Regions from separate parts of the Neobacillus sp. GCM10023253 genome, predicted to be linked through region 2. Evidence: a T-box and tRNA genes for the amino acid it is inferred to sense, from the RefSeq annotation. Region 2 holds a T-box; the other holds one or more tRNA genes.
What was found. A T-box is a leader RNA that pairs with one kind of tRNA and senses whether it is charged. The one in region 2 lies ahead of ACFPA1_RS16660 (valine--tRNA ligase), so its partner is inferred to be a tRNA-Val.

Region 1 (7,276 bases), on a different contig from region 2:
GTTTTGCCGCTTCCGGCACCGGCAAGCACTAATAAGGGGCCTTCCGTATCTATTACTGCTTTCGTCTGACTATCATCTAAAATAACTCCATTTGCTGATAGCTGCTGCAAATAGGGGGGAAGGCTTCCTGGAGAATTTGTCTGTGTTTGCTTAAACGGAACTTTATATTCGATAGGTTTTGCTGTTTTAAATTTTACAGGAGCAGAATTTTCTTCTGTAATGGTTCTGCCCTGGGGAATTCTAAACCCGTTTCGTTCAATATAGTGATTTTCTGTTTGTGGCTGAAGCCCTGTGTCAAGTCTTCCTGGTACCGGACATCTCTTTTCCGGTAAAGAATGGTGGAAAAAATGGGGGTCACTTAGGATTCCCAGATACAGCTGCACCATTTCTTTACAAGTAGGACAAGATAGTTCGCCTCTTTTGCCGGCGATGTAAATAGACTGGAATTCCTCACGATTGAGCTCGTCAATCACAATCTTCCGATTTCGATAAACTGCTGTTTTCATTTTTATAACCCTCTATTTTGAAATAAGACATGTTCTATCATATCAAAACCTGGAATGGCGGGAAAGAAGTTTTGAAGAAAACCAATAAAAAGCACCTGCCAACTTTAATATTGGCAAGTGCATATTTCTATAAATTCTTTACCATTGTTTTGTGAGGAATTCCGGCATCCATGAATTCCTCTGAGACTACCTCGTAGCCCAATTTTTCGTAAAAGGGGATGGCCTGCGTCTGGGCGTTAAGTTTTAGCTTTCGGAAGTCTTTTTCCCGGGCATGGGATTCGATTGTCTCCATAATGGCTTTACCGGCACCAATGTTTCTAGCCTCTTTGAGGACGCAAATTCGTTCAACCTTTCCATAGCCCTCAACATTGCGGAATCGTCCGGCCCCTACTGGACTACCTTCATGATACAACACAAAATGAGTGGCATCATTTTCAAATTGATCAATTTCCTCTTCAAAGGGGACGTTTTGTTCATCTACAAAAACTATTTTCCGAACTGTGTAGGCGTCCTCGAGTTCTTTTGGGTTTTCAACAACTTTTACTGTCACTTAGAACTATTCCTTTCCAAACCGAAATGTTTCAGAAACTGTCCAAGAGCCGTTATCCAGCTGGTAGAGGAGATGGAAACGGTCAATCGTTTCTTCGTGGTCAATTCTTTTCATACGCAGCGACCCGTAAACATCGGAGTGTTCATCATTGGATAGATTCTGGCCGATCGTAATATGGGGGACAAATGCGTATTCCGGATTTTGTTCGCTAAATTCTTTATTAACTTCTGCATGTAAGGAAGTTAGTTCTTCTGTCGGCTCAACTTTAAAGTAAATAACATTGTTAACCGGATGAAAAGAACTCACTTTAGTAGTTTTTAAGGTGAAAGGCTGTGTGTTGCCGGCAATTTTCCGCAGTTTATCGGCAAATTCTTTCACATCTTCCTCAGTTGCTTCAAAGGCATTTTTTAATGTCAAATGCGGTGTGATTAAAGCATAATGCGAATCATAGCGCTTGCGATAAGAATTTACAAGGTCTTGAAGCTTTTTCGATGGAAAAATAACAACTCCAAATTTCATGGCGGTACCTCCGTTTTAAGTAGTGGGTTCTATCAAAAGTCAAGGAATGACAAGGAAAATAGCGAGTAAAAATGGGTATTTATTATTATAACAAATTTTCTAAATATAATAAATAATCCAAATGGCTTACAAGAACATCATTTTAAGTGCCCGTCGTAAGTCTGGCTGCCAATAGGTCCAAGTGTGATTTCCATTAAATTCTTCATAAAAATAACTAAAAGGCTTTTTGGAAAGGACTTTTGAAAGCTCCCGATTGGGTGTCAGAAAATCGCTGGTTTTTCCATCTGTTGTTTTCACTTCGGTTTCGAGTTTTCCTATGACATGATAAATTTCCAGTGATAACGGCTCTGTATAATGCTTGGCAGCTTCTAACACAATCTCGTCCACATAGGGAGATTGAAGCAGCACTTTCCCAAATGTATGCGGGTATTGCAATGCAGTCATTAGGGAAACCGCTGCACCAAGCGAGTCCCCTATAAGTGCTCTGGTTGTCCCAACTTGGTACGTTGGATATTCACTGTCCAAAAAGGGGACTAATTCATGAGCAAGGAAGCGTATGTATTGCCGGTTTTGGTCTCCGGCAGGATGATATTTTCTGCGGCGGTCCTTTACATTCTTATAGGGTACCCCAACAATAATTAAATTTTCCATTTCTTTTATAGAAAGATACTCGTCTGCCACTCGACCAATTCGGCCAAGCTGAAAATAATCACGGCCATCCTGAGCAATCAGCAGCGAGTATTTATATAGCGGTGAGAAATTGGCTGGAAGGTAAATGAGCAGCTGCATTTCTTCTCCAAGTTCATTGCTGTAAAATGTTTGTTCTGTAATGGTACCTCTTGGATAATCCATTTTGAAAAATCCCCCCGAGTTCAACTGTTTTACAAAAAGAATTTTACCATAATGAAAGTGGAAATGCAGAAATGTGTGTAAGGATAAGGGGGCTAGGTTGAGGATTAATGCAGGTAACGGCTTTTATGATGCTGATCAGGCATGATGGAAAGAATATTGTCCCGTTTAAAGGTACGGATTTGTTTCCGCAGCAGGCAGTAGGCGCGAATGTATTCGTCAGTTACCTCTTTAATTATTAAACTTCGCTGGGTAATTTTCTGGTTTTCGGCAAGATAAATCATCTCCAAAGGAATATTTTCTTCGATGGAACGAATAAACAGGCCATCCATTTTAAAACTCCTCCTTTCTATAAATTATTATAACCGAACATTAGTTCTTTAATCAACGAAAAGAGGAATGTGTGTTCTATTTTTTTAGAGGGGTATTTAATGAAAAATTGTTATTGACTTTTTTGTCTTTTTTACTATAATAATATTTATAGCTTAAATATTGATCTGTTAGCTCAGCTGGGAGAGCGCAACCTTGACAGGGTTGAGGTCGGGGGTTCGAACCCCTCACAGGTCATCATAAATCCTAACATCTGCTGATGTTAGGATTTTTATTTGTCTTAGGAATGGTGAAAAAATAAATATTAAAAAAGCAAACTTTAATCAAAAGCCTGCTTTTTTGGTTCAGTGAACTTTTTAATAATTACTTTTATAATTATTCCTATTGCTACGCCTGGAATGACAAACAACATCGGCAGCCAGACTGGTCCAAACAAGACACCAAAGATTTTTAATTTCGGGGAATAAATACAGCCGACCGTGACAAAATAAGCGGCAAATACGAACGGAAGGAAGGAATATCTTTCACTGCCTCCGCCTCCATCCTTAAACGCATCCCACATTGCAAAGAAATATAAGCAAGGATAAAACATAAGCCACTGATAATCAGTTAAAGCAATTGCCTTTTCAATCTCTCCATGAAAGCTTAGCATAATGATTGTATTGAAATTTGCTTGTGTATTCACCAGAATTTCTAAAAAAACAAACAAGAAACCTTTAAGATATTTTTTATTTAATAATTGCCCAAACCCCGGAAGGGCAATGCTCCAAAATAACTTTTCAATTGGATTTGACAAGCCAACTTCCCCTTCCAAGGATATACCTTTAGGACTAAATGCTCATTTTTAAAGTAAACATATATCGTACTAATCAGTTTGTCCCGGATTATCATGGAATATGACAGACAATTAGGTACGGTTCAATAATTTTTTATTGGTGCTTAGGCTCAAAAGGTTTTAAAAAAATTGAGTGAATATAACAAGTTTCAACACAATTCTTTTTCTCCTTTTGTTATTATGTAATCGTTTACATAGGAAGGGGGATTTTTTTGATGAGGGATATTGTTTATTTTAGGACTCCACAAAGTATCGTTTATGGAAAACAGGCATTTAACCAAGTAGGAGTGGAAGGAGCAGGATTAGGGGATAGAGCGTTAATTATTTCAGACAAAGTCATGAATCACCTTGGGGTTGTTGATAAATGCAAACAGTTATTAGCAAATCATGGTGTTCAAAGCCGTGTATTTCTAGGCGTAGACTCTGAACCGACAGTCAACTATGTTTCTGAAGCACTTGAGCAGTTCAGTTTGGAAAAGTGTAATTTACTTATATCCATTGGCGGCGGCAGTTGTATCGATACCGCCAAAGCAGTTGCTGTATTAGTAACAAACGGAGGGGATATTGGTGACTATGCAGGCGGCAGAAAGATTGCCGAAGCGATGCCAATCCCGCATATCGCGATTCCTACCACAGCCGGAACAGGTTCAGAAGCGACTGATGTCACGGTCATTACCGACCCTTCCACGAATGTAAAAATCATGGTCAAACAACTGGCGTTTATGCCTTCAATAGCTATAGTCGACCCGCTCTTAACTATTTCCTCACCGCAGCATGTAACTGCCGCAACAGGCGTGGATGCATTAAGCCATGCCATTGAAGCATATCTTTCCAAAAAAGGGCATCCTATGACAGATTCGCTGGCATTATCAGCCATGGAACTCATTGTCCAAAATCTTTATCAAGCTTATACGAATGGAGAAAACCTTGAAGCAAGGGAAGCCATGTCGCTTGGCGCCCTTCAGGCAGGAATGGCGTTTTCCAATGCGTCTGTATGTCTGGTACATGGAATGTCGAGGCCGATTGGGGCGCTGTTTCATGTTCCGCATGGGTATTCCAATGCCATGCTGCTTCCGGCTGTACTTGAATTTAGTATGGATTCCTGCATTGACAGGCTATCCGATTTAGGGGATATCTTTGCCCCCAACCATTCCAATCGTTCAAAAGAAGAAAGGGCGAAATTTGCAGTAGAATCGGTCAAGCAGCTATGTTCTGCTTTAAAAATACCGAATTTAATGGAGTGGGGAATCGACAGACATAAATTTACCGGCGCCATCAGTAAAATGGCCAAGGATGCATTAGATAGCGGCAGTCCAGCCAATAATCCAAAAGTCCCCACACAGTGGGAAATTGAACAATTATACCGAATATGTTATGAATATGATTTCTCGGTTAAAGAAATAGTATGAATGCTTCATTAAAGCCATTGTTTTTTTACAATGGCTTTTTTAATAAGAAATTTAACTACGCCTCATGAACCGTCCTAACGGCCTCGCCAATCGGCGAGTTTTCATTTAATATGTAAGAGGGAAAAGACAATGAAAGAAGGAATAGAGTGTGAAATATATAAACATTGCCAATACCGATTTAAAAGCTTCAAACATGATTATGGGCAATATGCGGTTAACCTCGTTATCGGTGCCAGAGGCAGAAAAGTTAATCCGTACGGCTTTGGAAGAAGGGATCAATTTCTTTGACCATGCCGATATTTACGGAAGAGGTAAATGCGAAGAAATATTTTCTGACGCCATTCAAATGAATTCCCAAATTCGTGAAAACATGATTTTGCAGAGCAAATGTGGGATCCGTTTGCCGGAAGGCTTTTTTGATTTTTCAAAGGATCATATCCTGAATTCTGTTGAAGGTATCTTAACACGTTTAAAAACGGACTATCTTGATATTCTCCTTCTGCACCGCCCTGACCCGCTAATGGAGCCTGAGGAAGTTGCTGAAGCTTTTGAACAGCTTCATACAAGCGGAAAGGTAAAATATTTTGGTGTGTCGAACCACAATCCGTCCCAAATTGAACTGCTGCAAAAATACATACCATTTAAACTGGTGATCAACCAGCTCCAGTTTAGCATCGCCCATACTCCGATGATTGACTCGGGAATTTCCTTAAATATGAAAATTGATCAGGCTATTAATCGTGATAGCAGCATTTTAGAATACTGCCGTTTGAACGATTTAACCATTCAAGCATGGTCCCCATTTCAGCACGGCTTTTTTGAAGGTTCATTCCTTGGGGATTTGGAACGTTTTCCTGAATTGAACAAAACTATTGACGGAATTGCTGAAAAATACGGTGTCACCAACACTGCGATTGCGGTTGCTTGGATTACCCGCCATCCGGCCAACATCCAGGTCGTACTCGGAACAACCAATCCAGGTCGAATGCACGATGCCTGCATGGGATCTGAAATCAAATTAACTAGAGAAGAATGGTATCAAATTTATAAAGCAGCAGGGAATATTGTGCCTTAATTTATATTAGAATAAATCCAACCTCTTAAATGCCTTTCTAAGCTATATCATTAAGCGGAAATAAGCTAAGCTAAAAAGACCTGTCCTTATTTTGGGACAGGTCTTTCTGCATTACATTTTCAATGGCGTCAGGCACTGCTGGAAAATTACAGCTGCCTTTTCCGGATTTACTGAAAAGCCCATTTCCTTCATTGTTTCCCCGATTAACACAATTGCTTTCTCAAGCATTTCATTTGTGGTGTTGCCCATATGGCCGATTCGGAACGCCTTTCCTGCTAAATGCGCAAGCGCACCGGCGACAATGACACCTTTTTCGGCAAGGGCAGCGCGGAAGGCGGCATCATTCAAGCCTTCTGGGTACAGAATACAGCTAAGAGTAGCGGCAGCGACATCCTCATCGGCGATTGCCTTCATGCCATATTCGGCGAGAGCGGACCGGACTGCTCGTCCGTAAGCTTCGTGACGTTTATAGCGATTTTCCATCCCTTCAGCAAGCACCAATTTCATTCCCTCGTCGTAGGCATAAATGAGGTTTACCGGCGGTGTTGCAAAGTATTTGCCAGGATCATTCATAATTGGGATCCAATTATGAATGTCACAATAGTAGGCTGGTACACGCCCGATTTTTTCACGTGCGGCCAATGCCGATTGGTTAAAGGCGATAACTGCCAGTCCTGGGGGTACACCGATTGCTTTCTGCGATCCTGTTAACACAACATCGATTTTATAATCCGGATGGCCGTATGCCTTGCTCATATCTTCTTCCATCGCCGCAGTGGCGCAAACACCATCGAGAATAACCAATGCCCCGTGTTTTTTTATAAGGGGCACAAGTGCATCCAAGTTTGCAGCGACACCTGTTGAAGTATCGGCATGGGTGATGGTAACGGCTTTGTAATTCCCGGCAGTTAATTTTTCCTCTACTTCCTTTGTCTGAACCTGACTGCCCCATTCTGACTGAATGACGTCAACCTCAATTCCAAATGCTTTTCCTAAATGGATAAAGCGGTCACCAAAGTAGCCTTGACTGATGACAAGTATTTTCTCCCCTGCAGCCACTGTATTTACAAGTGCCATTTCCATCGCGAGGGTTCCGGACCCGGAAACAACAAACACTTCCCCGTCTGTTTTAAACATCTCTCTTGTTTTTTCAATAGCACTCTTAAATATTTTTACAAATCTTGGGTCAGTATGACCCCGGGT
Region 2 (7,276 bases):
ATGAAAAACAAGTTATCTAATGACTCAATGAAATCAGCCATTAAAACAATCGAAGATTATAAATCTTTGATAAACCATTAGAACAATCCAGCTCTCCAATTAGGGGAGTTTATTTTTTTGCCTCTTTTCTGCACAATCCAGCTTTTTTATTCATAAATAAAAATTTCCCCTCATAAAGTGTAAGTGACATAGTGATTTTGCATTAGGAAACGAAAGGAGGAGTCGCTTTGTCTCAGGAGAATCAATCGTACCTAAGATTTTCTGTGGAGGAGTCCCTGTGGTTTAGAAAAGGACAGGAAGTCGAAGAGCTTATTTCCATTTCCTTAGACCCGGATATTACCATCCAGGAAAACGATCAGTACGTCACCATACGCGGTTCGCTGGAGCTTTCCGGCGAATATAAATGCTACAAGGACCAAGAGGAAGGAAATGAAGAGGGTGCTGTCTCACAGAAGTTTGTAGAACGGGTGGCTGAGCGTGAGGAGGGAGTAGCTGAATTTTCACATCGATTCCCGGTTGATATCACGATTCCTAACAATCGAATTCAAAGTGTGTATGATATCGATGTCCTTGTGGAAACGTTTGATTATTCCATGCCTGAGCGCAGCTGCTTAAAGCTGTCAGCAGAGTTGACCATCAGCGGCCTCTATGGAAATGAGCAGCAACAGCAACAGCAGCAGGAGGAAGAGCCTGAACTTGAACTCCTGTACCGAGCCGGAGCCGAGGAAGAGGAGGAAGAATACGAATTCCCTCAACCAACAGCACAAAGCCCGTATCAAAACAATTTCTTATTCCAGACGGAAGCACGTAAACCGCAGGAGGAAGAACAGAGCACAGATGCATTTTCAAAGTTCCCAAACTTTAATTATCAACCTCAGGAACAAACTCAGGAGCAGCAGGAATATCGGCCGCCTTGGCAGTACCAGGAGTATAATGCCGAAGCAAACGAACCTGCATGGCGTTATCAGGAGAGAAAAGAAGAAAAACAGCCTGTAGAGGTTGAAGTTCAGTTTGAGGAAGAAATCATTGTGGAGGAATCCCCAGCAGTAGTCGTGGAATATGAAGAGGAAAGCTCGTCATCTTCATCGTCATCTGAAGAGGAGCCAAAGCATAAGAAGAAGCTGTTTGGTGCCAAGAAGAAATCGATGACCCTGACAGAATTCTTTGCCCGAAAGGACGAAGGTTCTTCGCAAACAAGGTTAAAGGTTTGTATTGTTCAAAGAGGGGATACGGTAGAAAGTTTGTCTAAACGATATGATGTTTCAGTTCAAAATCTCCTTCGTGTTAACAATCTTGAATTGAACCAGGATGTTTATGAAGGTCAAGTATTATATGTTCCGGCAGCCTTTGCCAAAAAATAATCAGACCTTAGAAGGTGAGCGGGTTCGAACGGGGCCTGCTCTGCTTTCTTTTTATGCCCTTTTGCTTTTCTAAATGAAAGAGAGTGAATTCTCATGAATGACTCGAATAGGCTGGAGACCCTTACGCCGATTTTGGAGAACTACCAGGTAGAGCCGTATTTTGTAGAGGATTTTGGCGGCATTCAAAAAATTTATTCTAACAAAGGTACCTTTGCCCTGAAAAAAATTCCCCCAGCCTTAGGGACAGATTTTATTCGGCATGTCCATTATCTCTATCAAAAAGGCTTTAACCGGATTGTCCCCATTTATCCCACAATGGACGGCAGATATGCGGTATTGCATGATAATAATCTTTACTATCTCATGCCTTGGATGGCGAATGACCAAAGAGAAGACCACCAGTACAAAAGCCAGCAGCTTTTTCGTGAATTGGCCCGGCTTCATACCCTTTCCGCAAAGGAAATCGAAGTAAACAAGGAGGAGCGGGCCGAGCATTACGAAAAAACCTTGCAGCTGCTTGATAAAAATCAAGAATTTCTTGATGGATACATTGATGTTTGCGAAAAGAAAACCTATATGTCACCATTCGAACTGCTGTTTTGCCTATACTACAATGAAATCAGCCAGGCGCTCCGGTTTTCAAAATCAAAATTTGAAGAATGGTATGAGAGCACAAAGGAAAATGAGAAAGCCCGAATGGTGGTTGTCCATGGGAAGCTTTCATCCGATCATTTTCTTTATGATGAACGGGGATACGGCTTTTTTATTAATTTTGAAAATGCCCGTTACGGCTCACCAATCCATGACCTGCTCCCATATGTATCAAGGACTTTAAACACAAGTCCAAAGCGAAATGATGATGTGATTGGTTTGGTTTATCATTATTTTAAATATTTTCCGTTTAAGCCGGAGGAAAAATTATTATTCAACAGCTACTTGGCCTACCCAATACCCATCATCCAAATGGCAGAGAAGTATTATCGGAAGCCTCGTCCGAAAAATGAGTTAAAATATGTCCGCCAGCTGCAGCATCGCTATTGGCATTTAAAAAATACCGAATATATTGTGATGCGGATGACGGAAATTGAGAATCAGCAAAAAGCAGCCCAAGAGGCAGCACAGCAGGCAAAAGAAGGAGCCCAATAGCAGGATTCATCTGCACATAGGGCTCCTTAAATAATTTCAAAATAAATGGAAATGGCAATGACGATAAAAAGGGATAATAACAGAACATCAAAAATAGTTGGCAGAAAAATGGTTCGTATAAACTGAAAGATAATAAATGGGACCACCAGCTGTCCGGACAATCTCCGAAACGTTCTAAACCAGGGACGGTGTTTATATTTGTGGAAATTCTTCACCCCAAACCCCCCCTTTCCCAATTTACCCTTATCATATGTATATTCGAAAATTTGTGTGAATGCCCCAAAATTCATCCAAAACTTACCGCTTTAAATTCAGATTGAATAAATTGAAAAGAAATGGAATAATTAGAAGTAATTGAAATACTAGGTGTTTTTACACAGGACTTGCGACATAAGGAGTTATTTGAATGTATTGGTTTCTATTGTTTTTTCCGCTGATGATTTATCCTTGGGGGTATGACCCATACTATACAACCATAAAGACAGATTATTTGTATCTATTTGTGATCTGCACATGGGTTTATATTATTCTTAAACGAAAATATTATAGTTTAATCCCTGAAAAAAATAACCGCACTATTTTATATATTATAATTCTATTTTTAAGTTTAATAGAGATATCGACAGCTTTTTCAAAATATAGTTACACAGCGGTGTATGGTACAATTGACCGCTGCGAAGGTTTGATTACTTTCTTTTGTTATATTAGTGTATTTCTATTTTGCTATAGGCTCTTAGACACTCGGAAAATAACGAAACTTCTTTCGGGAATGGCAATAGTTTCGTTAATAGTTTCTCTTTATGGAATATTGCAGCATTATTCCTTGGATTTTTTGCCTAGAAACAGTGCTATGCGTCATTATTCTGGTACATATACCTTTTTCGATAATCCTAACTTTTTTGGGTCTTATCTTGTTTTAGTTTTGCTTTTAAGCATGACCCTATATATTACTGCTCGAGATAAAAATCTAACCAAGTTATTTTTTATTTCTATCTCGGTATCATTTATCTCAATGCTTTTTTCAAATACCAGAAGTGCATATTTAGGTGTTTTTTTAGGAATGGTGTTTCTTACTATATTTGTAATCTTTAAAAGGAAAAATCTTTGGAGGAAATGGGCGGTCCTAGTAATAACTTTAATACTGTTAGCCACGGGAATTAATACATTGGAGAAGAGCCATTATTCATTTCGGGCATATTCAATCATTTCAGATTCATATAAAGTGGTAACAAATCAAAGTAATGGACATGAAGGGTCTTCCCGATTTTTTATATGGAAAAAATCGCTTCCGCTTGTTAAGGAATACTTCTGGATTGGGTCAGGTCCCGATACTTTTGAGTTTATTTTCAAGGCTACCCCTAAGGAAAGAAAGGAATTTTTAGGTAACCAAAATACGGTAGTTGATAAGGCACACAATGAGTATTTACAAATCGCAATTACTCTAGGGATTCCGGCATTAGTAACCTATTTACTATTTTTAATATTTGTTATCCGAAAGGCAATTCGAGCAGTTCAAATGGCTGAAGGGAAAGATAAAATCATTCTTTATGGATTACTGTCAACCGTTTTCGGATATTTAGTTCAGGCTTTTTTTAATATTAGTACTGTACCAGTTGCTCCGATATTTTGGGGGATTCTTGGAATTACCCTTGCGAAAGCTGAATCCATTCTAAAAAATACATTAGGTCTTAACTCATCAGGAGAAACTATGGAAAAATATAAGTCAGCTTAATAACCTGTAAGCAAGCAGCATCCTTTTTGCATATAGTATAAATTATAAAAAATAAGGTTAACCTGATTGACGTGAACCCCGTTTTTTGGGTAGTATAACTATATAATTAAAAATGAAAGCTTTGACAGGGAAGAGTACGGTGAAAGCCAGCTTTTAGAGAGGGGAACCATTAGCTGAAAGGTTTCCTAAGCGGATCATCGGAAAGTCGCCCAAGAGCTTCTTCTGTGAACAGGTCAAAAGACTCCAGTAGTAGAAGACGGATGAAATCCGTTATCCGATGAAGTGCCAATCATCACTATGATTGGAAAAAAGGTGGTACCGCGAAGCAACTCCATTCGTCCTTTTATGACGAATGGGGTTTTTTGTTGTTTCTAGAAAGACAAAGGAGGAAAATTCAGATGGAAACAAAAGAAATTACGATGCCGACCAAATACGACCCGCAAACCATCGAAAAAGGTCGTTATGAGTGGTGGCTGCAGGGGAAATTTTTCGAAGCAAAAGATGATGAGGGAAAACAGCCATATACAGTCGTTATCCCACCGCCTAACGTTACTGGAAAACTCCATTTAGGGCATGCATGGGATACAACTCTTCAAGATATCATCACACGCATGAAGCGGATGCAGGGCTATGATGTTCTTTGGCTTCCGGGTATGGACCATGCTGGAATCGCGACCCAGGCAAAGGTTGAACAAAAGCTTAAAAGCGAAGGCAAAAGCCGTTATGACCTTGGCAGGGAAAAATTCGTTGAGGAAACATGGAAGTGGAAGGAAGAGTATGCTTCCCATATCCGTGAGCAATGGGCAAAGTTAGGTTTAGGACTTGACTATTCCCGAGAGCGTTTCACTCTCGATGAGGGACTTTCAAAAGCGGTTCGCGAAGTATTCGTTACCCTTTACAACAAAGGCTTAATCTACCGCGGCGAATATATCATTAACTGGGACCCATCCACAAAAACGGCCCTTTCTGATATTGAGGTTATTTATAAGGATATTCAAGGTGCCTTTTATCATATGAAGTATCCGTTAGCAGACGGTTCCGGCTACATTGAAGTAGCAACAACTCGTCCGGAAACGATGCTTGGGGATTCTGCGGTTGCGGTTCACCCGGAAGATGATCGTTACAAGCACCTAATCGGCAAAACGGTTATTCTGCCAATCGTTGGCCGGGAAATCCCGATTGTTGGCGATGATTATGTTGATATGGAATTCGGTTCTGGGGCTGTTAAAATTACTCCTGCCCATGACCCGAACGACTTTGAACTAGGAAACCGACACAATCTTGAGCGTATATTAGTCATGAACGAAGATGGGTCTATGAACGAAAAGGCCGGCAAATACAAAGGTCTTGACCGCTTTGAATGCCGCAAGCAAATTGTCAAAGACCTTCAAGAACAAGGCGTTCTGTTTAAAATTGAAGATCACCTTCATTCCGTTGGCCACTCTGAGCGCAGCGGAGCAGTTGTAGAGCCTTATCTTTCTACACAATGGTTTGTTAAAATGCAGCCATTGGCAGATCAAGCCATTGCGCTTCAAAGCAAGGAAGAAAAAGTACACTTTGTTCCAGATCGCTTTGAAAAAACATACCTGCACTGGATGGAAAACATTCGCGACTGGTGTATTTCTCGACAGCTTTGGTGGGGACACCGCATCCCGGCTTGGTACCATAAAGAAAACGGTGAGGTATATGTCGGCCATGAAGCACCTGCAGACAGTGAAAACTGGGAACAGGACAAAGACGTATTAGATACTTGGTTCAGTTCAGCGTTATGGCCATTCTCGACTATGGGCTGGCCAGACATAGAAGCGGCTGATTTCAAGCGGTACTTCTCAACGGATGTTCTTGTAACAGGCTACGATATCATCTTCTTCTGGGTATCCAGAATGATTTTCCAAAGCTTAGAGTTCACAGGTGAGCGTCCATTTAAAGATGTTCTCATCCATGGACTTGTTCGTGACGAGCAAGGCCGTAAAATGAGTAAATCTCTAGGAAACGGTGTTGACCCAATGGAGGTTATCGACAAATACGGTGCAGACGCCCTCAGATACTTCCTATCCACTGGTTCATCACCAGGTCAAGATTTACGTTATAGCACGGAAAAAGTTGAAGCAACCTGGAACTTTGCCAATAAAATTTGGAATGCTTCCCGTTTTGCTTTAATGAATATGAACGGTCTCAGCTATGATGAAATTGATTTCAGCGGGGAAAAATCTGTTGCCGACAAATGGATTCTAACACGCTTAAATGAAACAATCGAACATGTGACAAAGCTGTCAGAGCGGTATGAATTCGGTGAAGTTGGCCGTGCCCTTTATAACTTTATCTGGGATGACTTCTGTGATTGGTATATTGAAATGGCGAAGCTTCCTTTATACGGTGAAGATGAGGCGGCTAAGAAAACAACCCGTTCCATTCTTGCCTATGTTTTAGACCAAACAATGAGATTATTGCATCCGTTCATGCCATTTATCACCGAGGAAATTTGGCAGAACCTGCCTCATTCCGGTGAATCGATTACGGAAGCCAAATGGCCGGAGGTTAAACCTGAGTATACAGATGAAGAAGCTGCACAGGAAATGAAGCTTCTGATGGAAATGATCCGCTCTGTACGTAATATTCGTGCTGAAGTTAACACACCTATGAGCAAGAAAATCAACATGTTGGTGAAAGCTAAGGATGAAAAAATATTAACGGCTCTTGAGAAGAACCGCAGCTACATCGAAAAGTTCTGTAACCCAGAAGAACTGCAAATGGGGCAGAACATCGAAACCCCTGAAAAAGCAATGACCGCGGTTATTACGGGTGTCGAAATTATCCTTCCGCTCCAAGGCCTGATCAATATTGATGAAGAAATTGCCCGCCTTGAGAAGGAATTGGATAAATTAAATAAAGAGGTAGAGCGTGTTCAAAAGAAATTAAGCAATGAAGGCTTTATGAAAAAAGCACCTGAAAGTGTTGTAGCCGAAGAACGTGCCAAAGAACAAGACTACCTAGAAAAACGAAATATTGTAGAAGCTCGTATTAAAGAGTTAAGAGG

Region 1: it has a tRNA-Val gene. The T-box ahead of ACFPA1_RS16660 (valine--tRNA ligase) is inferred to sense a tRNA for this amino acid. The anticodon was not compared.

What each region holds. Positions count from the first base shown of each region.
Region 1 covers NZ_JBHSHV010000003.1:141,357-148,632, forward strand. The annotation lists gene ACFPA1_RS01065 (ATP-dependent helicase) at 1-506, opposite strand, end outside; gene ACFPA1_RS01070 (GNAT family N-acetyltransferase) at 634-1,056, opposite strand; gene ACFPA1_RS01075 (YjcG family protein) at 1,063-1,575, opposite strand; gene ACFPA1_RS01080 (alpha/beta hydrolase) at 1,702-2,427, opposite strand; gene ACFPA1_RS01085 (hypothetical protein) at 2,532-2,756, opposite strand; tRNA gene ACFPA1_RS01090 (tRNA-Val) at 2,919-2,991, shown strand; gene ACFPA1_RS01095 (hypothetical protein) at 3,074-3,550, opposite strand; gene ACFPA1_RS01100 (iron-containing alcohol dehydrogenase) at 3,805-4,998, shown strand; gene ACFPA1_RS01105 (aldo/keto reductase) at 5,147-6,073, shown strand; gene ACFPA1_RS01110 (pyridoxal-phosphate-dependent aminotransferase family protein) at 6,185-7,276, opposite strand, start outside.
Region 2 covers NZ_JBHSHV010000012.1:503,324-510,599, reverse strand. The annotation lists gene ACFPA1_RS16685 (hypothetical protein) at 1-81, shown strand, start outside; gene spoVID (stage VI sporulation protein D) at 228-1,361, shown strand; gene ysxE (spore coat protein YsxE) at 1,455-2,507, shown strand; gene ACFPA1_RS16670 (hypothetical protein) at 2,534-2,722, opposite strand; gene ACFPA1_RS16665 (O-antigen ligase family protein) at 2,914-4,239, shown strand; T-box leader at 4,352-4,585, shown strand; gene ACFPA1_RS16660 (valine--tRNA ligase) at 4,638-7,276, shown strand, end outside.